3 regions of the Rouxiella sp. S1S-2 genome follow, and region 1 is predicted to be linked to each of the others. Evidence: predicted binding sites of a transcription regulator. Region 1 holds the regulator's gene; each other region holds the start of a gene.
The links. The regulator LexA, encoded in region 1, represses DNA repair genes until DNA is damaged. The targets are predictions, from matches to a motif close to TNCTGTATGTACATACAGNA.

Region 2: GA565_RS13125 (arabinose ABC transporter substrate-binding protein) is a predicted target of LexA. The motif match lies at 3,420-3,439, and genes of this name have one in related genera.
Region 3: sulA (SOS-induced cell division inhibitor SulA) is a predicted target of LexA. The motif match lies at 1,177-1,196, and genes of this name have one in related genera.

Annotation. Positions count from the first base shown of each region.
Region 1 covers NZ_WFKL01000001.1:5,063,280-5,073,602, forward strand. Annotated here, with positions in the region: gene GA565_RS23175 (quinone oxidoreductase) at 93-1,082, shown strand; gene pspG (envelope stress response protein PspG) at 1,465-1,701, opposite strand; gene dusA (tRNA dihydrouridine(20/20a) synthase DusA) at 1,911-2,942, opposite strand; gene zur (zinc uptake transcriptional repressor Zur) at 3,256-3,765, shown strand; gene GA565_RS23195 (GFA family protein) at 3,796-4,215, shown strand; gene GA565_RS23200 (CsbD family protein) at 4,379-4,588, opposite strand; gene dinF (MATE family efflux transporter DinF) at 4,724-6,073, opposite strand; gene lexA (transcriptional repressor LexA) at 6,212-6,820, opposite strand; gene GA565_RS23215 (diacylglycerol kinase) at 6,927-7,295, opposite strand; gene plsB (glycerol-3-phosphate 1-O-acyltransferase PlsB) at 7,421-9,901, shown strand; gene ubiA (4-hydroxybenzoate octaprenyltransferase) at 9,991-10,323, opposite strand, start outside.
Region 2 covers NZ_WFKL01000001.1:2,802,540-2,812,862, reverse strand. Annotated here, with positions in the region: gene araA (L-arabinose isomerase) at 1-1,486, opposite strand, end outside; gene GA565_RS13130 (ribulokinase) at 1,547-3,226, opposite strand; gene GA565_RS13125 (arabinose ABC transporter substrate-binding protein) at 3,643-4,632, shown strand; gene araG (L-arabinose ABC transporter ATP-binding protein AraG) at 4,735-6,324, shown strand; gene araH (L-arabinose ABC transporter permease AraH) at 6,367-7,371, shown strand; gene araC (arabinose operon transcriptional regulator AraC) at 7,514-8,437, shown strand; gene amyA (alpha-amylase) at 8,631-10,115, shown strand; gene GA565_RS13100 (oxidoreductase) at 10,228-10,323, shown strand, end outside.
Region 3 covers NZ_WFKL01000001.1:3,864,795-3,875,117, reverse strand. Annotated here, with positions in the region: gene ompA (porin OmpA) at 1-293, opposite strand, end outside; gene sulA (SOS-induced cell division inhibitor SulA) at 650-1,156, opposite strand; gene GA565_RS17785 (TfoX/Sxy family DNA transformation protein) at 1,375-1,995, shown strand; gene yccS (YccS family putative transporter) at 2,069-4,219, opposite strand; gene GA565_RS17775 (YccF domain-containing protein) at 4,252-4,713, opposite strand; gene helD (DNA helicase IV) at 4,877-6,931, shown strand; gene GA565_RS17765 (methylglyoxal synthase) at 6,980-7,438, opposite strand; gene GA565_RS17760 (DUF2057 family protein) at 7,552-8,196, opposite strand; gene GA565_RS17755 (CoA-binding protein) at 8,404-8,817, shown strand; gene hspQ (heat shock protein HspQ) at 8,904-9,239, opposite strand; gene rlmI (23S rRNA (cytosine(1962)-C(5))-methyltransferase RlmI) at 9,311-10,323, opposite strand, start outside.

The DNA of each region.
Region 1 (10,323 bases):
TTCCAAACGGTCTTAACAGCAGCACTTGCCGACTAGGAAACCCCAATCAATTAGCGTAGGGTAAAAATCACACTTTATAACGAGGATAAAAGATGGCTAAGCGTATTCAATTTAGCGCCACGGGCGGTCCGGAAGTCTTGGAATATGTTGATTTTGAACCACAAGATCCGGCGGCGGGCGAAGTTCAGGTCGAGAACAAGGCGATAGGCATCAATTATATCGATACCTATGTGCGCAGCGGTCTTTATCCCACCGCCTCGCTGCCTTCAGGTTTGGGGACCGAGGCTGCGGGCGTCGTCACTAAAGTGGGGGCCGAGGTTAAGCACGTTAAGGTGGGAGACCGCGTGGTGTACGCCCAGTCGCCACTCGGCTCCTACAGTGAAATCCATAATGTTTCAGGGCAAAAGGTCTTTGTACTGCCTGATGCCATCAGTTTTGAACAGGCCGCCGCGGCCTTCCTTAAGGGTCTGACGGTGCAGTATTTATTCCGCCAAACTTATAAAGTGAAAGCCGGTGACGTCTTCTTGTTCCAGGCGGCGGCAGGCGGCGTAGGGCTGATCGCCTGCCAATGGGCCAAGGCGTTGGGTGCCAAACTGATTGGTACGGTCGGTTCCGATGAAAAAGCGGTGCTCGCTAAAGCAGCGGGAGCATGGGCAACGATCAATTATCAAACCGAAGACATCGCCGCGCGCGTTGCCGAACTGACTCAGGGTGAAAAAGTGTCGGTGGTTTATGACTCGGTGGGTAAAAGCACCTGGCTGGACTCGCTCAACAGCCTGAAACGTCAGGGCCTGCTGGTGAGCTTTGGCAACGCTTCGGGTCCGGTAACCGGCGTAGATCTCGGCATTTTGAATCAAAAGGGGTCGCTGTACGTCACGCGCCCTTCCCTCAATAACTACGTCACTAACTATGAAGAGTTGACGGCCGCCAGTGAGGAGCTTTTCTCGCTGATTGCCAGCGGCGCTATTAAGGTTGACGTAAAAGACGCGCAGAAATTCCCGCTTTCTCAGGCACGTAAGGCTCACAAAACGCTGGAAAGCCGCGCCACAACTGGCTCAAGCCTGCTGATCCCAGGTCAATAAACGGGGTTGGCTCAAAAGCAAAGAGGGCTCCGGTTAGGGAGCCCTCTTATGCTGTTCCGACGTCAATCATGTTGAGTTCAGAACGGTACTGCCTGTAGGTTACTGCAAGGTAAATCTGGCGGCGATGTTGCTTAAGCAACTATTTTAGAGCTCACCAGATTTGATGAAAGCTTGTCGTCTGTCACGATAAGTCCATCCTAGCAGCCACCAATGTTAAAAAATATGATTAATTGGTTGCGAAAGCACTTTATCACTCAACCTGTGATCGAGCCCACATAAGTAAAAGTTATGCCTGAGGTCTTACATTTTCCACATCCCAGATGCCGAATTTATCCCGCTGATAAGCTTGCCGTTTATATTTTAATCAGCAAATACATCATGCTTAACGAAAGCGTCTGCGGTTATAACGCGGTTTTTCAGGCTGCTTGAAGGCGCGATAAATCCATACGGCCACTACGGCCAGAATCAACCAAGGCAACATTTTTATAACAACTGCCAGGAGTCCACCCAACATCATTACGGCAAACGCCACCACTAACGCAGCGACCATCCCCAGCAATGAAATACCGGTCAGCAACAGCATAAAGAAAAAACCGAGTACGAATAAAATTTCCAACATGGCAATACTCCTCAGGAAAAACAGTGTCGACAGACATTACTGATAAGACGTTCTACCAAGAGAAGTATCAAGAAACGTGCCAGTGCGTAATATTATTTAAGTTGTTAAATATCAATAGATTATACTTCCCGTTGATGAAGCGGGAAAGGTTCAGTGGTCAGAAAAACCAACAATTGGTGAAATCGCTTAAGCCTGCAATCGAATTACGCTTAAGTCGTGGCCATTTGCGGACGGGTCACCATCGACAAGGCCTGCTCAACGACGTCGATTCCAGCCCCTGGTTTGTGCGCATTTTCACTCAAATGTCTGCGCCACTGGCGAGCTCCCGGAATACCCTGGAAAATGCCCAGAATGTGTCGCGTAATGTGGCCGAGGTAGGTGCCTTTTGAAAGTTCCGCTTCAATATAGGGATAGAGCGCGCGGATCACCTCAGGACCTGTCAGTGCCGATTTCTGGCTGCCAAACAGTTCGCGGTCAACCTCTAGCAGCATGGACGGATTTTGATAGGCTTCACGACCGATCATCACGCCATCCATATGTTGCAGATGCTGCTTCGCCTCATCCAGCGTTTTGATACCGCCATTAATTGCCATGGTCAGGTCTGGAAAATCCTGCTTGAGCTGATAAACGCGCGGATAGTCGAGCGGCGGGACTTCACGGTTTTCCTTTGGACTCAATCCGGAAAGCCAGGCCTTGCGCGCATGGATGATAAAAGTATCGCAGCCGCCGTGCTCAGAAACCTGCTGCACAAAGTCGCAAAGAAACGCGTAGCTATCGAGTTCATCAATACCGATGCGGGTTTTTACCGTTACGGGGATAGACACCACGTCGCGCATTGCCTTGATGCAGTCGGCGACCAAAGAAGCCTGCGCCATGAGGCAGGCACCAAACATGCCGTTTTGCACGCGATCGGAAGGACAACCCACATTGAGGTTGATTTCATCATAGCCGCGTTCCTCGGCCAACTTGGCGCAGATGGCTAAATCTTGGGGATTGCTGCCGCCGAGCTGCAGAGCAACAGGATGCTCTTGCTCGCCAAACGCCAGATAATCGCCCTTACCGTGAATAATAGCGCCGGTGGTGACCATTTCGGTATACAGCAGCGCTTCGCCGCTCATCGTGCGATGAAAGTGGCGGCAGTGGCGATCGGTCCAGTCCAGCATAGGTGCAATAGAAAAACGCTGCGCACTGTATTTTTGCGCCGTGACGGCGGTATCACCGCGATTCAGTAAGGTGTTCATTTCTGTATTTTCGTGCATTTTTATCTATTTAGGCTAATTGATGCTTTCTCAGTACACCATGCTGCACACAATAACAGGGTGCACTCGGATACAGGAATTAGCGGAAGTATTGCTCACTATACCATAGTTGCGAGGGGGCGTGCTGACGCGCCAATGCTGTGGCGGAGGCAGAAAAACTTCACCGACATGATCTCATACTGTTAACAGCACGATTGGCTGGTACGGGTTCAGAACTAAGTAACTGCGGGTCAGGTCTCGGCGAATAGACAGAAGCATGATAAAATCAGCACTCTTTTTATGCAGAGACGTCGCGATGAACCCAACCACTACGGAAAATATTCTCACTCAGGCTGAGCATCTTTGTCAGCAACGTAGCGTACGGCTTACCCCGCAGCGGCTCGAAGTATTGCGCTTAATGACGCAACAACCGGGGGCCATCAGCGCCTATGATCTGCTGGACCTGTTGCGTAAAACGGAGCCGCAGGCCAAGCCCCCAACGGTTTATCGCGCTCTCGATTTCCTTTTGGAACAAGGCTTTATTCATCGGGTTGAGTCGGCAAACAGCTATGTTGTCTGCCACCACTTTGAGGAACCAAGCCACACGTCTGCCTTGTTTATCTGCGATCGCTGCGGTTTTGTTACCGAAAAAACTACCGACGGCATCGAAGAACGTCTAAGCAAGCTGGCTAAAGACTCGGGTTTTGTGCTGCGTCACTCCGTGGTTGAAGCTCACGGACTGTGCTCCGATTGCTCAGTCATTGAATCCTGTGAAAGCCACGACCACTGCGAACATGACCACAGCATTGCAGTTAAAAAGCGATAAAAATGCGTGTAATTAAGTCGAGGAAAAGTGATGCGAGATATCTTCAAGGCCAGTTGTCACTGTGGCGCTGTAAAGTTTAACGTCAAACTTACCGACGGGTTTAACACCATCAGACGCTGCGATTGCTCGCTTTGCCGCATGCGCGGAGCTGTTGCGGTGTCGGCAGACCTGAAAGATATTAGTTTCACTCAAGGGCAGGAAAAACTGACCGAGTACAGCTTCAATACCAAAACGGCCAAACACTACTTTTGCTCAATTTGCGGCATTTACACCCACCATCAACGTCGGTCCAATCCTACGCAATACGGCATTAACGTAGCCTGCCTCGAAGGCGTTTCACCGTTTGATTTCGCTGAAGTACCCGTATTGAACGGCAGAAGTCATCCCGCCGATTCCAAAGGCGGTTCACTGATTGCGGGATACCTGAGATTTACTCAATCAGATGAATGAGTCATCAACAAGACGAGAAAATTTTTAGATGCGTTGAATTGGTTTGGGCGGGTTTATACTTTAAGTCAATGGGTTGGGTACGTCCTTGTACCCTGCATCCTGAAAAGCGTCTTGGGTAGGAGCAGCTTAATGCTCAGGATGCAGATTCGGGGAGAATCACCTTCTACCAGTGGTATTTATGGTCTGATTCCCAGGACTTAACTTCCTTTTCAGCCTCTTCTTTCTGATATCCATATCTTTCCTGAATCTTGCCGACAAGCTGATCGCGCTTACCTTCAACGACGGTCAGGTCATCATCGGTCAACTTACCCCATTTTTCTTTCACTTTGCCTTTGAACTGCTTCCAGTTACCGTCTGCTTGGTCCTTATTCATCATCAACTCTCCTGTATAGCTTAGGTTTGACTGCATTTGATAAATGCTTATCAACAGTTCTAATTGTAGTCGAGGATTTCAATAATTCAGGTTAAAGCAGTAATAAAGCGTATAACTAGGATTAATCTAAAGAATTTAAAACCAACTGTCATAACGCCAATGGCGACGCCAAATCCATCCTAAGGCCAGCCCCCTTAGGGATAAAAATACCGCCACCGCCAACCACAGCGCGTGATTACCCAAAACGGGCAACGCCAGCAGCGACAGAGCATAGCCGAGCGCGGCGATCGCCATACTGTTGCGCATTTCACGTCCGCGAGTAGCACCGATAAACATGCCGTCGAGTAAATAACACCACACGCCGACCAGAGGTAAAATGATTTGCCAATTTAAATAGCGGTCTGCCTGCGCCCGAAGCTCGGGTAAAGAGGTCAGTAAGTTAACAATCTGTTCACCGGCCAGTGCATAAACGACGGCAAAGATTAGCGCCACGAGTCCTGCCTGACGGCAAGCGGCATGCCAAACATGCAAAAGCCGGCTTTTATCTTTGGCACCAAATGCCTCACCCGAATGAGCCTCTACCGCATAGGCGAAGCCGTCTAAAGCAAAGGCGGTGAAGGTCAGCAGATTCATTAATACGGCATTTACCGCAACAATCTCACTGCCTAAGCGCGCACCGATGATGGTCAAAGAAGCAAAACACAGTTGAAGCAGCAGCGAGCGCAGCATGATGTCACGATTAAGCGTAATCAGCTGGCGCAGATTTCCCCGCCAAGACTGTTTTAAGAGGCTAAAATTGATCCCCCGCCTTCTCATTACAATTGAAACCAACCATAGTCCAAGTGCCAAGGTGGCATATTCTGAACAGGCGGTCGCCACGGCGGCGCCTTTAACATTCCACCCAAGCCCCATCACCAGCCACAGGTCGAGCACGACGTTAAGCAGATTTCCAGCGATCAGCATAATCACCGGCGCTCTGACGTATTGAATGCCCAATAACCACCCTAATATCACCAGATTTGCCAGTGAAGCCGGTGCGCTGTACCAGCGAATAGAAAGGAAAATCTCGGCCTGATTCAAGACGGCATGACTGCCGCCGACAATGCTTAGGGCCAATGAGATTAACGGCTGGCGGAACAGAAAAATCAGCACACCGGCAATCAAGGCCAACATAAACGGCTGGACGAAAGCCCGCGCCAACAGGACGTTATCTTTTGCTCCCAATGCCTGCGCTGTCAGTCCCGTCGTGCTCATGCGCAAAAACAGCAGCAACATAAACAGGAAGCTGGTGACCATTGAGCCCACCGCAACGCCGCCAAGATAATCAGGGCTATCGAGATGGCCTATGACGGCGGTGTCTACCAGACCCAATAAAGGCACGGTAATGTTTGAGAAGATCATCGGCAGCGCGAGAAGCCACAGGGCCTTATCGGCTGGGCTGAAGAAGGTTTTTTTGAGTGTAGGCAAGCTGAAAAGCGATCGCATAATGGCTAAAAACCCAGGCTGAGATAACGATTCGGGACAAAAACAATATCGCCCCAGTTAAGGGGCGATGGACAAACGACTGGCGTTTGCTGGCAGGGAACATGTGCCGAACGAACGGCAAGATTCTGACTGCGGGTGTTAGATCCAGTCACCATTGCGAATAACACCGACCGCAAGGCCTTCAATGCTGAAGCTCTGCTGACGCAGGTCGACCACAATCGGTTCAAACTCACTGTTTTCGGGAAGCAGCTGTACAGTATTACCCTGTCGCTTAAGACGCTTGACCGTGACTTCGTCATCGATGCGCGCAACAACTACCTGACCGTTGCGAACGTCCTGCGTTTTATGAACCGCCAGGAGATCACCGTCGAGGATGCCAATATCGCGCATCGACATACCGCTTACGCGCAGCAGGAAGTCGGCGTTGGGTTTGAACATGGCAGGATCAACCTGATAATGCGCTTCAATGTGCTGGGTCGCCAATAACGGCTCACCGGCGGCTACGCGGCCAATCAGCGGCAGGCCTTCTTCTTCTTCCATCAGCAGGCGAATACCGCGAGAAGCGCCGGATATAATCTCGATTACGCCCTTGCGCGCCAGCGCCTTAAGATGCTCTTCTGCCGCGTTAGGTGAACGGAACCCCAGACGTGTGGCAATCTCGGCACGAGTTGGCGGCATACCGGTGGTCGAGATATGATCGCGAATAAGGTCATAGACCTCTTGTTGTCTGGTCGTTAGTGCTTTCATTCCGCCCCCTGGTTGTTTATACAGTCCAGCTGTGAGTATATACAGGTAATGGGTGAATTAAAACCTAAGAGTGAACAAAAACAGACATTAAGAATATTTAAAACATTCAGAGCCAGCGCGGCACCAGGATAGTTGCCCAAGTGAAAATGGCAAAAACAATGGTAATGAGAACGGCGGCCGACCCCATGTCTTTGGCGCGGCCAGAAAGCGTGTGAAATTCCGGTCCTATGCGGTCGATGGCGGCTTCTACTGCACTGTTTAATAATTCAGCAACCAAGACTAAAATCAGTGAACCAATCATTAAAATACGCTCGATGCTGCTCACATCCAGGTAAAATGACAGTAAGATGGCAGGCACCACGACAATGGCTTCCTGACGAAATGCAGCTTCGTTTTTCCAGGCCGCGGTTAATCCCTTTAAGGAGTAACCTGCGGCCTTGTAGATTCGGGTCAATCCCGTAACTTGATTTGACATTATTTTGCGTCTTAAAGTGATTTTGGGGCATTTTAGCCTGAATCCGTTGTCCTATCACCACAGATCTCATACCGGGTTTCTGGTATCCTTGCGGCGAATTGCTAACAAGAGGCTTTACGTTTTTTATGTCAGGATGGCGTAGACTTTATTATACCCTATTGAATTTACCGCTAAAATTGCTGGTAAGAAGCAAGGTCATCCCTACAGATCCGGTGACGGAGTTGCGTTTAGATCCAACTCGCCCAATTCTGTATGTTTTGCCTTATAACTCTAAGGCCGATCTCCTTACTCTGCGGGTTCAATGCCTGGCGCAGAACTTGCCCGATCCTCTTATTCCGCTAGAAATAGACGGCGTACACCTGCCAAGCCACGTTTTTATTGGTGAAGGACCGCGCGTATTTTCCTATTATCAGCCTAAACAAGAGTCGGTAAAACTTTTCCACGACTATCTCGACCTGCATCGCAATAACCCTAATCTGGATATTCAAATGCTGCCGGTCTCGGTTATGTTTGGTCGTGCGCCGGGCCGCGAAGGTCAGGACACGCCGCATCTTCGCGTGTTGAACGGCGTACAAAAATTCTTTGCCGTGCTCTGGCTCGGTCGCGACAGTTTTGTGCGTTTTTCGAACACGGTATCGCTGCGCGATATGGCCACTCAGCATGGCACGGATAAAATCATTGCCCATAAGCTTGCTCGGGTTGCACGTATGCACTTCTCGCGCCAGCGTTTGGCCGCCGTAGGGCCGCGACTGCCGGTTCGTCAGGACCTGTTTAACAAGCTTTTAGCCTCTAAGGCCATTGAGAAAGCAGTTGAAGATGAAGCGCGTACCAAAAAGATTTCGCACGACAAGGCGCAGCAAAACGCGATCGCCCTGATGGAAGAGATTGCTGCCGACTTCAATTATGAAGCCGTGCGCCTGTCTGACCGCGTCTTGAGCTGGACCTGGAACCGTCTCTATAAAGGTATCAACGTTAATAACGCCGAGCGCGTGCGCCAGCTTGCCCAAGACGGTCAGGAAATCGTTTATGTGCCCTGCCACCGCAGTCACATGGACTACCTTCTGCTCTCTTACGTGCTTTATCACCAAGGGCTGGTTCCTCCGCACATTGCGGCGGGTATCAACCTGAACTTCTGGCCGGCCGGACCTATCTTCCGCCGTCTGGGTGCGTTCTTTATTCGTCGTACCTTCAAAGGGAATAAACTTTACGCCACGGTTTTCCGTGAGTACTTGGGTGAACTGTTTAGCCGCGGCTATTCCGTCGAGTACTTCGTTGAAGGGGGTCGCTCACGCACCGGTCGTCTGCTCGAACCTAAAACCGGCACCTTGGCGATGACCATTCAGGCTATGCTGCGCGGCGGTTCGCGTCCTATTACGCTGGTACCGATTTATATTGGCTACGAACACGTGATGGAAGTCGGCACCTATGCGAAAGAACTGCGCGGAGCCACCAAAGAGAAAGAAAGCTTTATACAGATGATCAACGGCTTGCGTAAGTTGCGCAACCTAGGTCAGGGCTATGTCAACTTTGGCGAGCCGCTGCATTTGACGCCTTATCTTAACCAGAACGTTCCCCAGTGGCGCGACGCGATAGACCCTATCGAAGCACATCGCCCAAGCTGGCTTACACCGACGGTGCAGGATATTGCCGACAAAATAATGGTTCGAATCAACAATTCGGCGGCTGCCAATGCCATGAACCTGTGCTGTACGGCGCTGCTGGCGTCCCGTCAGCGCTCATTGACCCGCGAGCAGCTGATTGAACAGCTTGACTGCTATCTGCAGCTTTTGCGTAATGTGCCTTACACCGCTGACTCGACCGTGCCGGAACTTACCGCAGATCGGCTGCTTGATCACGCACTGAACATGAACAAGTTCCAGGTTGAGAAGGACAATATTGGCGATATCATCATTCTGCCGCGCGAGCAGGCGGTGCTGATGACCTACTATCGCAACAATATTCATCACCTTTTGGTGATGCCTTCGCTGATAGCAAGTATTGTGATGCACCACCGAGAGGTGAGTAAGTCCGAGCTTCTGCGTCAGGTGGCGCTGATTTATCCGATGATAAAAGCCGAGCTGTTCATGCACTATGGCAAAGAGCAGCTGCCGCAGCTGCTTGAAGTGCTCAGCGCCGAATTGGCTCGTCAGGGACTGATCGTCGTCGAGGGTGATCAGCTTACGCTAAATCCTTTGCGCAACAGACCTCTCCAGCTATTGGCGGCAGGCGTTCGTGAAACGTTGCAACGCTATGCGATAACCCTGTCGCTGCTGAGCAATAATCCAAGCATCAGCCGTGGCGCGCTGGAAAAAGAGAGCCGTATTATGGCCCAGCGTCTGTCGGTGCTGCACGGCATTAACGCACCGGAGTTTTTCGACAAGGCGGTATTTACTACGCTGGTCGGCACGCTGCGCGATGAAGGCTATATCAATGATATTGGTGATGCTATTGCGGAGCATACCCGTGAAATCTATACCATTCTCAGTGACTTGATTACGCCAGACATTCGACTGACGATTGAAAGCGCAGGCATGCCTTCTGAATTACCGGTGGCGACCGAGCCTCCGGCCGAAGCTAAAATCGACGTTAGAGATACCGACCACTAAGCGATTTTAGATTCGCGTCGTCACGGTATGGCACAAAAAAACCCCGGTCGCCTCAACGCGAACCGGGGTTTTTCTTTTTAAAAGTCTGACTAGCCGCCGGCCATTGAGTAGCTCAGCAAGATGCCGATAAACATCACCATGCCGACGTAATTGTTATTGCGAAAAGCCTGAAAACACTGCTCGCGCTGGCGCTTGGCGGTGATTTTCTGCTGATGCACAAACAGGCAGGCGGCAAGCAGCAGCGACCAATAAAACGGTGCGCCAAGCTGATTCAGATGACCCACCGTCGCCATTAATGCCAGCATTGCCAACTGCAAAAGTCCGTTAATCAGATTGTCGTAGCGACCAAAAAGAATCGCGGTAGATTTCACGCCAATCCTCAGGTCATCGTCCCTGTCGACCATCGCGTACTGCGTATCGTA
Region 2 (10,323 bases), 2.3 Mb from region 1:
AATAAACCTCGTTCCACCGCAGTTCATTTTTGAAATCCGGCAGCGTGGTTCGATTGTCGATAACCAGTAGCTCGATATTGTGCAGCTCGGCGTAAAGACGCAGGTAATCGATGTCCAGCGCCTGCGAGAACACCGTATGGTGCGCACCGCCGCCGAGGATCCACGCTTCGGCTGCGGTTGCCAGAGAGGGCTGGGCTTTCCAGATTGCCCGCGCCACTGGCAGTTTTGGCAGCGGTTTGGGCTGCTCGATGGTATCCACCAGATTGACCAGCAGGCGGAAGCGGTCGCCCATGTCGATAACGCTGGCGTTCACCGCCGGACCCGCGGGGGTCGAGAATATCAGTCTTGCCGGATCAGCCTTCCCGCCAATGCCGAGATACTGCGCGTCCAGAATCGGTTTTTCGCCGGTAGCAATGCTTGGGCAGACTTCGAGCATATGTGAGCCGACCACCAAATCATTGTCCGTCTGGAAGTTATAGGTGTAGTCCTCCATAAACGAAGTGCCGCCCTTCAGGCCGCTGGCCATGACTTTCATAATGCGCAGCAGCGCCGCCGTTTTCCAGTCGCCTTCGCCGCCAAAGCCGTAACCTTTTTGCATCAGGCGCTGAACTGCCAGTCCGGGTAGCTGCTTCATGCCGTACAGGTTTTCAAAGTTGGTGGTGAAGGCCTTAAAGTTACCTTGCTCAAGAAAACGGGTCATGCCCAGCTCGATACGCGCGGCGTCAATCAAGTTCTCGCGCTTCTCGCCGTGAAGTTTCACCGCATCGGTTAGTTGATAGCTTGACTCATATTCCTCAATTAACGTATCGACGTCACCACGGCTCACTTCTTCAATGACGCTAACCAAATCACCCACGCCGTAGGCGCTGACGGTGTAACCAAATTTAATCTGCGCGGCCACTTTGTCACCCTCGGTGACCGCCACTTCACGCATGTTATCGCCAAATCGCGCCAGCTTGAGCTGTTGGCTCTCATTTTTCGCTGCCGCCACTCGCATCCATTGCGCAATGCGGCGATGGCTCTCTTTGTCTTCCCAATGGCCGGTAATAACCGAATGCTGCTGGCGCATGCGTGCACCGATAAAGCCAAACTCACGACCGCCGTGGGCCGTTTGATTGAGGTTCATAAAGTCCATATCCATCGAGTCCCACGGGATCTCGGCGTTAAACTGGGTATGAAATTGCATCAAAGGTTTATGCAAAATGCTCAGTCCGGCAATCCACATTTTGGCAGGAGAGAAGGTGTGCAGCCACGTTATTATCCCGATACAGTTATTGCTGTAGTTGGCTTCACGGCAGACGGTGGTGATTTCGTCTGGCGTGGTGGCCAGCGGTTTTAGTACCAGTTTAATCGGCAGACCGGCTGAAGCGTTCAGTCCGTTAACTACCTTTTCGGCATTGTCTTTCACCTGGCGCAGCGTTTCTGCGCCATACAAATTTTGACTGCCGATCACGAACCAAACTTCGAGTTGTTTAAAAACGTCCATTTTTTGCTCCTGCACGATTAGCGATAAGGTTATGCCGCTGGCCTGTCGCCAGCGGGTAAATCAAGACGGCGTCGCGGTGTTAAAAAGCGGTTCAGAGGCCTGACACCATTGCTGATAGCGCTCATAAAGCTTTTGAAACTGCGCGGCGCGCTGCGGGTCCGGCAGTAGCGTTTTTTCTATTGCGCAAGCCATTGACTGCTGCGCTAAAGGAATTGAGGCAAACTCACCGGCTGCGGTAGCAGCAAAAATAGCGGCACCCAAAGCACAGCACTGATCGGAGGCCACAATTTGCAGGGGTCGGTTCATCACGTCGGCGCAAACCTGCATGATAACCGGTGACTTACGGGCAATGCCGCCCAGTGTCAGCACGTTTTCTACCGGAATATCCTGCTGCTCGAAACACTCCATAATGGCGCGGGCCCCAAAGGCGGTGGCAGCAATAAAGCCACCAAAGAGTTCCGGTGCCTGGGTGCCGAGATTGATATCGGTTATCACGCCCTTCAGTCGCTGATTGGCAAAAGGCGTGCGGCGACCGTTAAACCAGTCAAGCACCAGCGGCAAATTATCGAGTGTTGGATTAGCGGCCCATGCAGCGGTGAGGTCGGAAAGCAGAGTCTTTTTCATCTCGCCGATTTGCGGTTTCAGCTCAGGATGACGGCTGGCTAACTGCACCAGCGGCCAGCCCAGAATCTGGCCGAACCACGCATACATATCGCCAAACGCCGACTGTCCTGCCTCCATGCCAACCATTTCCGGTACTACGCTGCCGTCGACTTGTCCGCAGATCCCGGCAATAGCTCGGTCACCGACCCGCTGTTTGTCAGCAATTAAAATGTCGCAGGTTGAGGTGCCGATCACTTTAACTAGTGTATAGGGCTGAGCACCGGCGCCGACCGCGCCCATATGGCAGTCAAAGGCACCGCCGGAAATCACTACCGAGGTTGAAAGTCCGAGGCGCCGTGCCCACTCGGCACTGAGTTGACCCACGGGCTTCTCGGCGGTTTGCGTATCACTAAACAGCGGGTAAGGTAGATTCTCGACCAGACAGTCGTCGAGCGCGGCAAAAAAATCTCGCGGCGGGAAGCCTCCCCAGGAAGGATGCCAGAGCATTTTATGCCCCGTGCTGCAGCGGCCGCGCACAATGCTCGCCGGTGCCGTGGTATTGGAGAGCAGGGCGGGAACCCAATCGCAAAGTTCTACCCATGAGGCGGCGGCTTCACGTACTGCGCTGTCCTCGCGTGAAACGTGCAAAATTTTGGCCCAGAACCACTCCGACGAATACACGCCGCCGATGTAGCGGGTGTAGTCAGGGAATTCGCCGCTGCGACACAGGCGGTTTATCTCTTCGGCCTCGTTAATTGCAGTATGGTCTTTCCACAGCACAAACATGGCGTTGGGGTTGTCGGCAAATTCCGGTTTCAGTGCCAGCACCTGCCCGTGTTCGTCAATCGGCGCAGGCGTTGATCCCGTGGAGTCAACACCGATGCCAATGATGCGTGCGCTGGCGTCTGGTCCCAGGCGCTGAAGCAGATTCTTAATCGCGCTTTCCATCGCCTCTATATAGTCAAGCGGATGATGTCGGAACTGGTTTTTTCCGGCGTGGCAGTACAATCCTTCTTGCCAGCGCGGGTAGTAGACCACGTCGGTATCCATCTCTTTGCCACTGTGGCAGTCCACTGCCAGTACGCGCACCGAATCGCTGCCAAAATCCAGACCAAGAGCAATTGCACCTTGCGCCATGGTTATCCCCTTAAAATTTATTTGCTTAACGTCTCTGGTTTGAGCCAGTTAAAACCTGTCTGGCTTTTGCTGTTGATAACCATAAAAGCAGCGGCAGGAATGCAGTGAGGAGACATTAGCTGGAAGTATGTACTTTTCTGCTCCCTAAATCGGTTATGTGAGGCCGGTCATAAAGTTACTATTTGGTTAAAATCGCTGAATATATGCACAGAATGGCTGTAATTTTTAATTGTGATAGCGCTCTACATATTAAGAAATTATTCCAGCTAAAACTTACCTCGACTTGACTCCACTCAATCACCGATACCCGTATATCAAGGTTTATTAGTCGGTTTTTTAAGAAACACCCTACTGATAACGTTTTCACGCCAGCACCCACTTGTGCCGGTAACAACAATAAAAGGTCGGAGAGCATCATGCATAAATTCACTAAGGCGTTGGCGGCAATTGGGTTGGCTGCTTTTATGTCACATTCAGCTATGGCGGATACTGAGAAGCTAGGCTTTTTGGTCAAGCAACCGGAAGAGCCGTGGTTCCAGACTGAATGGCGATTTGCAGACAAAGCAGGAAAAGATCTCGGCTTCCAGGTGATTAAAATTGCCGTCCCCGACGGTGAGAAAACGCTGAATGCGATAGACAGTCTGGCGGCCAACGGTGCTAAAGGCTTTGTTATCTGCACGCCCGACCCGCGGCTTGGCCCAGCAATTATGGCCAAGGCCAAAAGCTATGGTCTGAAGGTGATTGCCGTTGATGACCAGTTTGTTAATGCCAAGGGTAAACCCATGGATGACGTGCCATTGGTGATGATGGCCGCCAGCAAAATTGGCGAACGTCAAGGGCAAGAGCTTTATAAAGAGATGCAGAAACGTGGTTGGAACGTGGCTGATACCGGGGTAATGGCGATCACTGCCGATGAGCTCGACACCGCACGTCGTCGTACGACGGGGTCAATGGACGCGCTGAAGGCCGCCGGTTTCCCTGTGGCACAAATCTACAAGGTGCCGACTAAATCCAACGATATTCCTGGCGCGCTTGACGCCGGAAACTCACTGCTGGTGCAGCATCCCAATGTTAAAAACTGGCTAATTCTGGGCATGAATGACAACACCGTTCTTGGCGGCGTGCGTGCCACCGAGGGACAAGGTTTCAAAGCGGCTAACGTGATTGGCATCGGCATCAACGGTGTTGACGCGGTTAACGAACTGTCGAAAAAAGAGCAGACCGGTTTCTACGGCTCACTGCTGCCAAGCCCGGACGTACATGGCTATAAAAGTATTCAGATGCTTAATGACTGGGTAACCAAGGGCGTAGAGCCACCGAAATTTACCGAAGTGACCGACGTGGTGCTGATCACCCGCGACAACTTTAAGGTCGAGCTGGATAAAAAAGGTCTGGGCGGTAAATAACGGCACTGAGTTGCCACGCTAAGTCACAGAGTAAGCGATGGGTTTTGTCCAGTGGAAAGACCCATTGCGTTAACGCACGTTTATGTTCAAAAGGTTGCCGCTATGTCTTCAATCTCTCCCACATCGTCGTCTCTGCCGATCCCTTCTCTGGAAGCGTTTGATCTTCGCCAACCCTATTTAACCTTTCAGGGGATCGGTAAAACATTTCCCGGCGTCAAGGCGCTGGAGGGCATTAGTTTTGACTGCTATGCCGGTCAAATTCACGCGCTTATGGGCGAAAATGGCGCGGGAAAATCGACGCTGCTTAAAATTCTCAGCGGGAACTACAGCCCAAGTCAGGGACAAATTCTGCTCAAAGGTCAGCCGGTGACCTTTAATCACACCACCGATGCGCTAGACGCGGGCGTGGCAATTATTTATCAGGAGCTGCACCTGGTGCCTGAAATGACGGTGGCGGAAAATATCTATCTCGGTCAGTTGCCAAGCCGTCGTGGTTGGGTTAATCGCAAGCTGCTGCGCTATGAGGCAAAGCTGCAGCTTGAACATCTGGGGCTGGATATTGACCCCGATACGCCGCTGAAATATCTCTCTATCGGCCAGTGGCAGATGGTCGAAATTGCTAAAGCGCTGGCGCGTAACGCCAAAGTTATCGCCTTTGATGAACCGACCAGTTCGCTGTCAGCGCGCGAAATCGAGCAACTGTTTCGGGTTATCCGCGAGCTGCGGGCCGAAGGGCGGGTGATTATTTATGTTTCACACCGTATGGAGGAGATTTTTGCACTCAGCGACGCCATCACCGTGTTTAAAGATGGGCGCTATGTGCGCACCTTCAACGATATGCAGAAGGTCAATCACGACAGCCTTGTGCAGGCAATGGTGGGGCGTAACCTAGGGGATGTTTATGGCTATCAGCCACGCCCGCTGGGTGATGTGCGTTTACAGCTTGATGAGGTGAAGGCCCCAGGCGTGAAATCCACTATCAGCCTGACAGTGCGTCAGGGCGAGATTGTCGGCCTATTTGGGCTGGTGGGCGCCGGGCGCAGTGAACTGATGAAAGGGGTGTTTGGCGGTACCAAAATTACCGGCGGGCAGCTTTTTCTTGACGGCAAGCCGCTGAAAATTACTACGCCCATCGAAGCGATTCGCCACGGGATCATGCTGTGCCCTGAAGACCGCAAGGCCGACGGAATTATTCCTGTGCACTCAGTGCGCGACAATATCAATATCAGTGCGCGTCGTAAAAGCCTGAAGGCCGGGTGTTTAATCAACAACCGCTGGGAGCAGACTAATGCGGATAAACAAATTAAAGGATTAAACATCAAAACGCCGGGGCCAGAGCAGTTGATCATGAATCTTTCAGGTGGCAATCAGCAAAAGGCCATTCTTGGTCGCTGGCTGTCGGAGGAGATGAAAGTCATTCTGCTGGATGAGCCAACGCGAGGTATCGATGTGGGCGCCAAGCATGAAATTTATAACGTGATTTATGCATTGGCCAGGCAGGGGATCGCCGTGCTATTTGCTTCCAGCGACCTGCCGGAAGTGCTGGGGCTGGCCGACAGAATTATTGTGATGCGTGAAGGCTCAATTTCCGGAGAGCTGACCCACGAAGAGGCAACAGAAGAGAAAGCGCTGGGGTTGGCGATGCTGCGTACCCCCGAATTGAACCCAGAAACCACCCCGGATGCCGCCTGAGTGCGCGCCAGTGCGGATTTAAGCAAAAGCAGGAGTTAAATGATGTCCAGTATGACAACGAATACAACCAAACCTGAGCAGCCGAACGCCGCTTCGCGCGGGGGCCGAAGCCTGATGCGCATCTGGGACAGCTACGGCATGCTGGTGGTGTTTGCCGCGCTGTTCATTGCCTGCAGCATCTTCGTGCCTAACTTTAGTTCATTTATCAACATGAAAGGGCTGGGACTGGCGATATCAATGTCCGGCATGGTGGCCTGCGGCATGTTGTTTTGCCTGGCGTCGGGAGATTTCGACCTGTCCGTAGCCTCGGTGATTGCCTGTGCGGGCGTGACCACGGCGGTGGTGATAAATATAACCGAAAGCCTATGGATTGGCGTTGGCGCGGGTCTGCTGCTGGGTATGCTTTCTGGTTTGGTTAACGGCTTTGTTATTGCACGCCTGAAAATTAATGCGTTGATTACCACGCTGGCCACCATGCAAATTGTGCGTGGACTGGCATATATCATCTCCGACGGTAAGGCGGTGGGCATTGAAGACGAACGTTTCTTTGCGCTCGGCTACGCCAACTGGTTTGGGCTTCCTGCGCCCATCTGGATAACCGTGGGCTGCCTGATTGCCTTTGGCCTGCTGCTTAACAAAACTACATTTGGCCGCAACACGTTGGCTATTGGCGGTAACGAGGAGGCGGCGCGTCTGGCCGGGGTGCCGGTCGTGCGCACTAAAATCATTATCTTTGTGCTGTCGGGACTGGTGTCGGCAGCGGCCGGGATTATCTTGGCTTCACGCATGACCAGCGGCCAGCCTATGACCTCGCTGGGTTATGAGTTGATCGTCATCTCCGCCTGTGTGCTGGGTGGTGTCTCTCTCAAGGGAGGGATCGGTAAAATTTCTTACGTGGTCGCCGGCGTGCTGATCTTGGGAACGGTGGAAAATGCCATGAATCTGCTGAACATTTCGCCGTTTTCCCAGTACGTGGTGCGCGGTCTGATCCTGCTGGCTGCGGTGATTTTCGACCGCTATAAACAGAAGGCCAAACGTGCTGTGTAAACGATTCCAGTTTTTAAATGGGCCTTTCGAAGGTTAAATGCCAAGAAAAGTGTATTTCCTTCACAATTCTTTAACGCAATCGGGCAGTAATTCTATTGCCCGATAGAATGGGTAGACCAGCGTGATGATTTAAGGAGGCCCGATGTATCACCGCATGATTGAAGATCAGCAGTCGAATCCGTTACTTCCCGGTTACAGCTTTAATGCATATCTGGTCGCAGGAATGACGCCTATTCAGGCCGAGGGCCCGCTCGATTTTTCTATCGACAGGCCCGGCGGCATGAAGGGTTTTATCCTTAATCTGACCGTGAAGGGCCAGGGAAAAGTGTTTGACGGCGAAGACACTTTTTATTGCAATCCCGGCGACCTGCTGCTGTTTCCGCCCAAGGCGCGCCATCTTTACAGTCGCTCGACCCATAGCGACTGCTGGTATCATCGCTGGGTCTATTTTCGCCCACGTGCCTACTGGGCTGACTGGCTGGAGTGGCACACAAAAACCCGCGATGTAGGTCGTTTATCCTTACCGAACAACACCTTGCTGCTCGAGTTTGACCGCCTGTTTGCCAATATCGAACAGACTCAAAAGTCTGGGCGTCGGTTTGGCGAGGAGTTGGGCATGAATTTGCTCGAAAGACTGCTGCTGCGTGCAATGGAAGAAGACCCGCAAAGTCCGCAAAAAATCATGGACCCACGGGTGATTGAAGCCTGTCAGTTTATTACCGGTAATCTGGCAGGTGAGCTGCGCATTGATGAAGTTGCGCGCCATGTTTGCCTTTCCCCTTCACGCCTTGCGCATCTTTTCCGCGAACAAGTGGGGATAAACATTCTGCGCTGGCGAGAAGACCAAAGAGTTATCCGCGCCAAACTGCTGTTGCAAACCACTCAGGAGTCGATAGCCACGATTGGCCGCGTGGTGGGTTACGACGATCAGCTCTATTTCTCCCGCGTTTTCCGCAAAAGAGTCGGGGTTAGCCCAAGTGATTTTCGTCGCCGCAGCATAGAGATTAATTACCCGGCCAAGCCATACCGAACGCAGAGTGAAAACGCTGCCACCTATCAGTTTTGAGACAGGATGTCATGACGAAACATTGGCTGCGCATGCAGCCAATTGTGCATGAATAACAGTCTCTTAATGCATGTCCCCAATTTTTGCTCTCAATAATCAACGCCATCTCCTAAAAATATCACCTCAACTTCCCTCCAAAACACCTAAAAGTGGGCTATTTATTAATGACCTCCCACAGATGGAAATGCATTACATGGAAAATCCGACGCTGCTGCAATTTTTTCACTGGTATTACCCTGATGGCGGAAAACTCTGGCCAGAAGTTGCCGAAAAGGCCGAGTGGCTGGCCTCTATCGGCATCACCATGGCGTGGCTGCCACCGGCCAGTAAAGGGGAGTCGGGCGGATATTCAGTCGGATACGACACCTATGATCTCTTTGATTTGGGGGAGTTTGACCAAAAAGGTAGCGTGGCCACCAAGTACGGAGATAAGGCACAACTGATTGCTGCGGTTGAAAAACTGCGTTCGCACAACGTGGGCGTGTTGCTCGACGTGGTGCTCAACCACAAAATGGGTGCCGACGAAAAAGAGCAAATCAAAGTCAACCGCGTCTCTGAGGAAAATCGCGAAGAAATTGACGAAGAGGTGATCGACGCCGAGGCGTGGACACGTTTCACCTTCGCCGGGCGTGGTGGGCAATACTCTGAATTTGTTTGGGATTATCACTGTTTCAGCGGCGTAGATCACATTGAAAACCCCGACGAGCAGGGCGTATTCAAGATAGTGAACGACTATACTGCTGAAGGCTGGAACGTAGAGGTTGACGATGAGTTTGGCAACTTCGACTACCTGATGGGGGCCAATATCGATTTTCGCAACAACGCCGTCAGAGAGGAGTTAAAGTTCTGGGCCCGCTGGGTGATTGAACAGGTTCCGTGCACTGGCTTTCGTCTTGACGCGGTGAAACACATTCCTGCCTGGTTCTATAAGGAGTGGATCGACAGTATTCAAGAGGCTGCGAGTGAACCGATGTTCATCGTCGCCGAGTACTGGTCATTCGAAACGGACAAGTTGCAGCAGTATATTCATCAGGTTGAAGGCAAGACCATGCTCTTTGATGCGCCTTTGCTGCTTAATTTTCATAATGCCTCCAAAGGTGGAAAAGACTACGATTTACGTACCGTCTTTGACGGCTCGCTGTTGCAGGCCGATCCTTGGCATGCCGTGACTATCGTTGCCAACCATGACACCCAACCGTTGCAGTCTCTAGAAATCCCTGTGGAACCCTGGTTCAAACCCTTAGCTTATGCGCTGATTCTGCTGCGCGAGCAGGGCCTGCCGGCCATTTTCTATCCTGACCTGTTTGGCGCAAGCTATGAAGACAGCGGCGACGACGGCAATACTCACCAAATTGAGCTAAACAAAGTCACAGAACTCGAAACGCTGATAAGCGCGCGCCAGCAGTACGCCTGGGGAGTACAAACTGACTATTTGGACGACCCGCACTGTATCGCCTTTGTGCGCAGCGGAACGGCGGAAAAACCCGGCTGCGTGGTGGTGATGTCAAACGAGGGCGACGGCGTTAAACACATTATTCTTGGCGATGAATTTTCTAACAGCCAGTGGAAAGACATAACCGGCAATGTCGATTCTGCGGTGCAGTGTGATGACCAGGGCGCCGCTGAGTTTCGCAGCAACGGCGGCAGCGTTAGCGTATGGGTGAAGGAAGCGGCATAGCACGTTGCGCTACCTCAACGAGGCAAGATAGTGTGATACAAGTACATGAATTAGTGCCTTTTTGGGGTAGAATACTTCAACATTTTTGTAACAAATCTAAGGACAGCACACCATGACAACTGCTTTACGCGTTGGGATTATTGGCTATGGCTTTGCCAGTAAAACATTCCATTCTCCATTGATTTCCGGCACGCCGGGCCTGGAGCTG
Region 3 (10,323 bases), 1.2 Mb from region 1:
AATGCGCCGTTGTTTACGCTGCCTTTGTAAGCCATACGGCCAAGCCAGTCATATCCCAGTTCGAAGCCCAGGTATGGGTTCGCTTGGTAACCCAAGAACGCACCAGCACCCAATTGGCTTTCGTGAGTTGGGCCGTTGCCAATGCCGTTGTAGGCGTTAGCGAAACCAGTATCATGATACTGGGACCAGCCCAATTTGCCACCGGTGTACCAGGTGTTATCTTTCGGTGCGGCTTGCGCTACTGTAGCGAAACCTGCCAGTGCCACTGCTAATGCGATAGCTGTCTTTTTCATTTTTGCGCCTCGTTATCATCCAAATAGGCAATTTAGCTTTAAGCCTTGAGCCCTTGGTTAAATTCCTTCGTCCAAGTTATTGCTTCACTTAGGTACTTGCCACTTTTCGTTGGCATTATAAGAGCAACCTTGGCGAACTAAAGTCTACAACGTGGCGAGAAACTTACAAGCTTGAAGTGATAACGCTCAGGAAAAAAAGGGAAAAATGTACACATTTCTTAACATCATAGACAAAATGTTGACGAAACTATGTGTTTTTTAACCGCGGAAACACCCTATTTTACTGGTCTCAACGGCGTTTTCAGCACAAAAAACTAAAAAAGACGATATTTTTGTAAGATTACTCCTAATTTGAATTAATGGTATACAGAAGAGTGAATTTTTACTGCTGGGGGTTGTCCGCCTGTAGAAAATCGCTCCTCAAGAGGCTTCATAATGAAACCGTATGAGCCACCAATTTCTGCGGCGACCTGTAATCTTTTGCGATCCGAGTCACTTAATTCTGGTAACCAGCCCAACACAACGCTGTAATTTCCCGTCAATAAAGCGCGTTCCATAGCATCGACAGAGGCAATACCTTGCAACTGATTAACCTGAACGATTTTATCTACCGGCAAACCTGATTGGGCTAACCAGCGGCGGCTCAATTTCTGCGTTGGCGTCAGCCAAAGCAGCCAGCGGGACTGCGCGCCGAGATGATGTAATAAAGGTAAAAGTAACTGAGTCAGCGCAGGTTGATTTTCACTATAGACGAACTCACTGAGTAAGCCACTGTTTGCCGATGAATTCTGGCAAACCGGAGTTGGGCGGGACGTTAAGTGAGGCTGACTAAATTGAGCATGATGACGATGATGAGTTCGCATAGTGTGTTCCACCAGTGAGTTACTGTATGAATGTACAGTACTGCTACTGTGGTGAGAGATCAACCTAAATTTTCCAAGATGTCTCGCAATTTTCAAAGTTAATCGTCAAGAAAGCGAGTTTAGATTTGGCGGTATGTCTGGCTTTGCGTATTTTGCCCTAAGCGGTTCACGTAACCATATGAATTACTCAACCTGGCCTAAGAGATAAGGAAATCAGTATGTTAAATGAAACTAAAAAAAGGATAGTTCAAGCCGTAGCGCTTTTTACGCCGCTGGGTTTTATCCACTCTCGTACGCAGTTTGGTGGCTTCAGCCTCTCGTCGGGCAATGCAATGTTTGCCCTAGTTTCGGAAGGTGAACTTTATCTGCGTGCTACGTTGGATAACGAAGCCATGATGAAACAGCTTAATATGCCGCAGTTTATTTATCGCAAACGAGGCGTGGAAATATTGCTGCGATATTTTCAGGTTAACGATGCGCTTTGGCTTCAACCCGAACGGCTTATTGCAATGGCAGACGAATCAATCCGTGGCATGCAGAGTGAGAAAAAAGCGCATAGCAGCAGTCCTAAAAGATTGAAAGATTTGCCCAACATCAACTTATCGATGGAGCGACTCCTTTGGCAGGTCGGCGTAAAAAATTCAGCAGAGCTGCGCGTGCAGGGTGCAATCAGAACATATGTAAAACTCAGTTCGGCCAAAAAGGGAACCGGATTGAACATGCTGTTTGCACTTGAGGGGGCAATTTTGGGATACCACAAGTCGGTATTGCCTGACCAATCGCGTCATAAACTGGTTCATTGGTTTAGCATTTTTGAGCAAGAGGGAAGAGTTCTATAGGGAGGAAAGTGCCGACGGGGTCATTTACCCGCCGGCTATGTTTGCCGAGATTGTTATCTAAAAATGAAAAGGACTATGCCGGTTTTTCTCCCGAAGCAATTTTATTATTCAGATTGGTCATTTCAGGCAGATGTTCCATTAACAGTCTAATTTGCTGCAGCACCAACTGTTCTTTACTGTCGGATGCCGTGGTTTTGGCAGACATTTTCTCCGACAACTGTTTGAGAAGTTGCTGTACGTGCGTAGCATCGTCACGCTCATGGTGCAGCGCGGCGTCCACATAACAGGTTGCGTCATCAAGCAGGCTCAGCGTTTCACTGTCTTGCAGCTTTTCACGATGTGCGCCTAGCGCAGAAATATAGCTGAGCATCGTATGGTTAAGACACAGCAAACGAAACGCCGCATCTAACGTTTCACTGTCGTTGTCTTTTTCCGACGTCATATTTGACACCACGGATGCCAGCTCTGCGTCACAGTTGTGCGCATCCCTTCTGGCCAGTCGATATTCCAGACCGTTGTCCTTGCCTTGATGATATTGAACCAAAATGGCATCAAGATAGCGGCAGTTTGCATTAAAGGTTTTACTGACCACTGTCGGCAACTGACGAAAACGCCAGTCGGGCCAGATAAAACTCACCGCAAACCAGGCTATAAAACAGCCCAACAGCGTATCGAGAATGCGTGGGATTGCTACCTCAAAGCCTTGCCCCATTAAATTAAACAGTAGCAGAGCCAGCAGGGTGATGAACATGGTGGCCTGCGCGTACTGTACGCTGCGGAAGCTGAAAAAAAGCATTCCACTGATAACAATCAGGATCATCTGTCCCTCAAGCGAGGGAATGAAATACAGAATCGGTATACCCAGCGCAACGCCGGCGAGTGTACCTACTACGCGTAAAGCCAGCCGCCGCCGCGTGGCGCTGTAATTGGGTTGGCAGACAAACAGGCTGGTCAGCAAGATCCAGTAGCCGTGGCTGAGGCCACTGAACTGGATAAATAGGTAGCCAATTAACAGCACTATCGACATGCGAACCGCATGGCGGAACAGTGCTGATTTTGGGGTAAGATGCCGCGAAATTCGCAGCCAGATATCCTGAAAACCGCTAATTTTATCATCGGCGAAGGTTTTCTGACTTGCCGGTTCACTGTCCGAAAATGCCTGCTCCGACTCGATGTTGGCAAGCTGCCCATCAATCGCTCGCAGGTTTTTAATTAAATGTCTGAGAGCCTTTATCAATCCACTGCTTGGGTCGAGGCTGGACTGGCGGTCAAGCGCCTCGCCTAAACGGACAAAGGCGCGTTCGAACAGCGGGTTGTGTTGGTATTTTTGCCTATACAGTATGCACTGAGAAAGTTGCTGACAGGCATTGGACTGCATACTCATCAGCCTTTGCAGGCGGAATAAAATATCGGTGTGATGAAACACGGCACTGAGTTTTTCATACTGCACATGTATCGAACTGGCGCGTTCGTGGATGTCCTGCGCCACGAAATAATATTGCAATGTACGGCGCGTCCCTTTTTGACCACGATCGCCTTTCAATCGGCTCTGCAGGGCCGTCTTGGTTTCGTTCAGCGTGCTCACCAACTGGCCATTAGCCATGGCTAACGCAACCAGTTGCTGACTATTACTGCCTTCCTGATCGGGGTCAAACATGGTGGATTTTGCATCTAAATACACGGCCAAACGCTGATAACAGCGAGAAATATGGTCCTGCAGCGGGCGAATAGGTAAAACCACGTGGCCAATGAGCGTCAGGAAATAATACCAAACCGTACCCACCAGCAGCAGCACAGACTGTTCATACCACACCGGGTAAACATTATTGATCCCTAGCATGGTATAGATGGCTATCAGCAGTGCGCCAAAGGCAATGGTGGCGTAGCGCTGACCCAGCGCGCCTAGCAAAATAAATCCGCAGGTGGAGAGCGTCAACCCAGCGGCGAAAAGCCAGGGGTAAGGGAAAAGCAGTACCACTGAAACCGACGCAACAAAAAATGAAACCAGCGTAATGAGCAGGTTACGTAAGCGACCGGCAAGTCTGTCGTCCAAATCGCTTAAGCCCGCAGCGACTACCCCTAGCGTAAGCGGGATAGTCAGTTTGGGTTGGGAAAGCAGCCAGGGTGCGGCAACGGTGCCCGCGAGGGCGATAAATATTCGAATGCTGTACAGCAGATTACTGCTGTAGGCATAGCGTCTCAAACCGGCTGCGATAGAAAGCACGGAAAACTCCAGCAAGAAAGTAAATTATAGGTTCAGCGGATACGTCCGTTATTTCTTAAACGCGCGGCGCCTGCTTCTCTGGCCTGTTTGGCAAGCTCAACGGAAACGACGCGTCTTCCTACCGGCCACAGTGCGATGGCGGCAATTTTAAAATTGGCGATGCCCACAGGAATACCAATGATGCTGATACACTGCGCTATGCCGATGGTGATGTGTGAAAGACACAGCCACCAGCCAAAGAAAATCAGCCAAAAAATATTCAGCAAGGTGCCGCCGCCAGAGAGCAACGCATTCTTTTTTTCCGGATATAATTCATCTACGTGTATCGCTTCATTCCCAAAGGGTAAAAATGAAAGGCGAGTAATTTCCCAGCACGAACGCGTCAGAGGCAGGGTGAAAATCAGCACGATGCTGACCAGCGTGGCAAACAACCAGGCGAGGGTAGTGAAGAAACCACCCAACACGAAATTAAGAATGTTCAGTACAGTACGCATAAAAAGTCCCGTCTTTGATTTAAGCTTTCCAACGCCATTGCGTTACGTTTAATTCTACTCTTATGTATTCTACCCCGTTTTTGGGACTGGAGCGCCACTGCCAATCACAGGTAAACTACTTTCGGGTATCGCTCATAAAATTAAAAAATCATGGCGCATTAACATGGAACTGAAATCGACATCATTTGGCAAGCATCTGGCACAGCATCCCTACAATCGGGTGCGGCTTCTGAACGCGGGGGTCGAAGTCAGCGGCGATAAACACCAGTATCTTATTCCTTTTAATCAACTTATTCACATTCGCTGCAAGCGAGGCATTGTCTGGGGGGAACTCGAGTTTGAGCTTGCGGAGCAAAAAGTTGTGCGCCTGCACGGCACAGAATGGCAGGAAACTCAGCAGTTCTATCACTATTTAATGAAGGCGTGGCAAGCCTGGAGTCTTGAAATGAGTGAGGTCAGCGCTGGCGTTTTGCAGCAGCAGATTGAGAGCCTCACACGAATCGAGCAACAGGATGCCTGGTTTAAACGCTCTCGTTTAGCTGACGTGCAGAAACAGATAAAGAGTGCTTTTGAGGCGATCCCGGTACCGGTTGAGCGCCTTGGCGAGTTTGAAAACTGTCGTGATAATTACGAAATCTGCCTGCGTTGGCTGAAACAGGGCGCGCAGAGCGTTGAGCAGCGCAACCTTGACTGGACAGAGCGGGTTATCGACCAGCATCGTGATTTCTTTGACAGCGTAGAGACGACACCGCTCAATGAAAGCCAGTGTCGCGCGGTAGTGAATGGTGAAGATTCTGTCTTGGTGCTGGCCGGGGCTGGCAGTGGAAAAACGTCGGTCCTGGTGGCGCGTGCCGGTTGGCTACTGCTTCGTCAGGAGGCGTTACCGGAACAAATCCTGCTGTTGGCCTTTGGGCGTCAGGCCGCTGACGAAATGAATACCCGCATCAAAGAGCGACTGCAGGTTGACGGCATAAAAGCCAAAACCTTCCACGCCTTGGCACTGCAGATTATCCAGGAAGGCAGCAAGAAAGTTCCAAAAATCAGCAAGCTTGAGACAGACAGTAAGGCGCGCCGTGCTCTGTTGGTGAAAACCTGGCAACAGCAGTGCGCCGAGAAAAAGGCGCAGGCGAGCGGCTGGCGTCAGTGGCTTAACGACGAGCTCGAATGGGATGTGCCGGAGGGCGATTATTGGAAAAACAAGGCATTAGCCGAAAGGCTAGGCAGTCGTCTAGAGCGCTGGCTTGGGCTGATGCGCACTCACGGCGGCAGTCAGGCCCTAATGATTGAACAAGCTTCTGAAGAGGTGCGTGATCTGTTTTCCAAACGCGTGCGTCTAATGGCACCTTTATTAAAAGCGTGGAAAGCCAAGCTTAAAGAAGAGGATGCTGTTGATTTTTCAGGGCTTATTCATCAGGCAATCAATATTTTGGATAAAGGGCGCTTTATCAGTCCGTGGAAACACATTCTGGTTGACGAATTTCAGGATATTTCTCCCCAGCGTGCCATGTTGCTTGCCGCTCTGCGTAAACAGAACAGCCAAACCAACCTGTTTGCCGTGGGGGATGACTGGCAGGCAATCTACCGCTTTAGCGGCGCCGAGCTTGGATTAACCACCGCTTTTGCCGAGAATTTTGGCGAAGGCGCACAGTGTGCATTAGACACGACTTATCGTTTTAACGACAGAATCGGCGAAATAGCCAACAGGTTCGTGCTGCAAAATCCTCATCAGTTGAACAAGCCGCTTAACAGTCTGACCAAGGGTAATAAAAAAAGCGTAGTCATTTTACCCGATGACCAGCTCGAGAAATTGCTCGATAAACTAAGTGGTTTTGCCGAAGATGATGACCAAATCCTGATTTTAGCCCGTTATCACCATCTGCGACCCGACGTCATGCAAAAGGCAGCAACGCGCTGGCCAAAATTGAACCTCGACTTTATGACTATTCACGCCAGTAAGGGACAGCAGGCGGAGTATGTGATTATTGTGGGCCTGCATGAGGGTAACGACGGTTTCCCGGCGGCGGCGCGCGAGTCAGTGATGGAGGCGGTTTTATTGCCTGCGCCGGAGGATTTTGCCGATGCGGAAGAGCGTCGCTTGCTGTATGTGGCGATGACCCGCGCAAAACATCAGGTTTGGCTAATGCAGGATAAAGACTGTCCGTCGATATTTGTCGGGCAGTTGGAGGCGTTAGGCGTTCCAACGCAGCGTAAGCCGTAATCTCACGATGCGTCGTCGAGTATTATCGGCGACGCATAACCGAGTCGTCTATTTTAGGCGATCTTGCAGATAACGCTGATAGTCAGGAATGGTTATCTCGACGTCTTCTTTAAACAGCGGCGACTGAATTAAAAAGTCGGCGGTTGAACGGTTGTTGGCGACGGGAATATTCCACACTGTTGCCAGTCGCAGCAGCGCTTTAACGTCCGGGTCGTGCGGCACGGCATTCAGTGGGTCCCAAAAGAAAATTAGTACGTCAATTTTCCCTTCCGAAATTAATGCACCCACCTGTTGGTCGCCGCCCATGGGTCCGCTAAGCATGCTTTTCACCGGCAGACCGGTATTTTTTTGCACTAGATTCCCTGTGGTGCCGGTTGCGTAAAGGATATGTTCGGCAAGCTGCGCCTTATTGGCATCGACCCAGCTCAAAAGACTGCTTTTACAGTGGTCGTGGGCAACTAACGCGATATGTTTCTGTTTTGTAATGATACGAGTCGTGTATTCCATCAGCCTGGCCTTAAGAGGAAGTTTGGCTGATAGATTACTTAAACTCGGATTTTCAGGGAAGTACTTCGCGGGTAATTGTGGCGAGATGCGCGTTATTCAATAAAATAATCAGCTTATTGTGCAGAAAACCACTTACCGGCATCACTCGATGAGCGTGGGTTGTGTTGCAGCAACGCCCACAGCGAAAATGCCTGTTGACCTGTGGCTCTTTCCGCTTGCGAAAGCGTGGTGTTATCTACATTTTTGGCGTTAAGCGTCATCGAACTTTTTTTGGTCAGGGCAAATGCTGGAACAGAAGCCGTCTGTCCCGACAAATTATACTGCGTCATCGCCGCTTCAAAATTTTGTATGCTATTAACGTTTATTCCTGAAAGTCGATCCTGACGATAATCCACCTTATTCCCTTTCTCATCAATCAACGCGATATTCATATTCTTACTGAAATCACGACCTTCCTGCGCGTTGGTCAGGGCAGGAAGACTGATGCTCACCGAGTGCAGACTTTTTGCATTGAACGCAACGATGATGGGGGGGGAATGATAGACATGAGGTGTTTCCGTACTCACCGGTAAATTTTTACTTATTTGAAAAAGTATTTGATGCTGCCCAGCATCTAACTCCAGGCTGTCGGCACCCTTTAAAATAGGGCCCGAGACTTGCCTGCCATCCACGACCAGGAGATCGACTTCTGGCGATAGCTTAAGGCTTAACGCATAAGCAGGCGCTATCAGGTTTGCCAAAATAATACCGGCAACCATTGAACCAAGATTCATCACTCTCTCCAAACTTCGATGACTAACCCTCCCATTATTAAATATTGCTGATAATGTGTCAAAGTTTTACAAAATGTATTTTTATTGCACAATACTGAAACAACTTCCATCTCGCATTACGTGATGAAAATCCCGCTAAAAAAGTCAGACTGAATTACACTTAAGGAACCATTACGCAAAGGAGAGAAAGCCGTGCAAGATAGCGAAATCACTCAAATACTAAAAAAAATCAAAACAATAGCCTTAGTGGGCGCTAGCGATAATCCGTCGCGTCCGAGCTATGGCGTAATGAAATATTTACTCGACCAGGGGTATGAGGTTACTCCGGTAAGTCCAAAGCTGGCGGGGCAAACTTTATTGGGGCAAACAGTGGTCGCGACGTTGGCCGATATAAAACATCCTGTAGATATGGTTGACGTGTTTCGCAATCCCGAAGCCGCTTACGGCGTCGCGCAGGAGGCCATTGCTATCGGTGCCAAAACGCTGTGGCTGCAGTTGGGGGTTATCAATGAGCATGCTGCCGTGTTGGCGAAAGACGCTGGAATGCACGTTGTCATGGACCGCTGCCCAAAAATTGAGATCCCGCGCCTGGGATTGTCACACTAATTTTAAATGCGTAAGTATTGAAGCGTGCCCGTAACAGGCATAAAAAAACCGGTCACTCAGGACCGGTTTTTACTCGATGCGCGGGCTTAATTTCTAAGGCGCGGAGCCAGTAGCTGAGTGCGAACAGACTCGGCCAAGTCGTCCAGCGAGCTTTGTTCCGGGTGGGCAATGCGCGCTTCATGGTCGATTTGAATTTCTGCCAAATAAGTATGTATCGGCTGACCTTGGTCATCTTCCATCACCACGTGATACCACGGCGCGGCGCGCATTTGGTCATCGGCCTCAATTTGGTCTGCTTCAGGCTTATCGAGTGAATACTCTGCATCCACGTCGATAACGACGCCGAGATAACCTAACATCCGATGGCGTACCTGTTGGCCAATGCCGTACTTGCTTGCGGTCCCATATTTGCTGGCTATCATAGCAATCTCCTCAAAATAGCATCTTGCAAGAGATATGGGGGCAAACTCGCCCTTTTCAAGATCAACAGACCTTAAGCGGTGACCAGGCAGGCAAAACCTTTCAAATACAGGCCTTCAGGATAAGCGCCCGTCACCGGATGGTCGGCAGCCTGACGGAACTGTTCCACGAACTGGATCTCGCGACCCGCATCCAGCGCGGCGTCTGCCAAGATTTTTTGGAACAAATCGGTAGACAGCAGACCTGAACACGAGAAGCTCAGCAGAATACCGCCAGGGCGCATCAGCTGGAGTGCCAACATGTTGATATCTTTATATCCGCGGCAGGCGCTGGCTAACTGGCTCTTATTTTCAACGAACTTCGGCGGGTCCATAACAATCAGGTCGAATTGCTCACCCTGCGTGCGGTACTTACGTAGCAGCTGGAACACGTCATCACGCACGAAGTCCACTTTAGACAGATCGAGTTTGTTAAGCTCAACGTTCTTTTTAGCGATATCTAGCGCATCTTGCGAGGTATCGACGTTGGTGACTTTTTCACAGCCACCCATGAGTGCTGATACTGCAAACGCACCGGTGTAGGAGAAGCAGTTCAGTACGTTACGGCCAGCAGCATAGTTGCGTGCTGCCAGACGGCTGTCACGCTGGTCGAGATAGAAACCGGTTTTGTGGCCGCCTTTGATATCCACCAGCAGGCTCATACCGTGTTCCTGAATCGGCAGAAGGTCAGGAGGCGTTTCACCCAAAACCAGTCCCTGAGTCAGTTCAAGACCCTCTTTTTTACGTACTGCGACGTCTGAGCGATCGTAAATTGCGCACTCGGGATAGCAGTGCTGCAGTGCACTCAGTAGCGCCGCACGCTGGTATTCGGCACCGGCAGAAAGCAGTTGCAGTACTAAAAAGTTTTGGAAGCGGTCAATAGTGATACCCGGCAAACCGTCGGACTCTCCGGCAATCAGGCGGTAACCGTCCAGGCCGTCGCGCTTTGCCAGCCAGTCGCGCCAGATTTGTGCCTGTTGCAGACGGCGGATAAAGAAATCGATGTCGATAGCTTCGTCTTGCTTGAAACTCCAGACGCGCGCCCGGA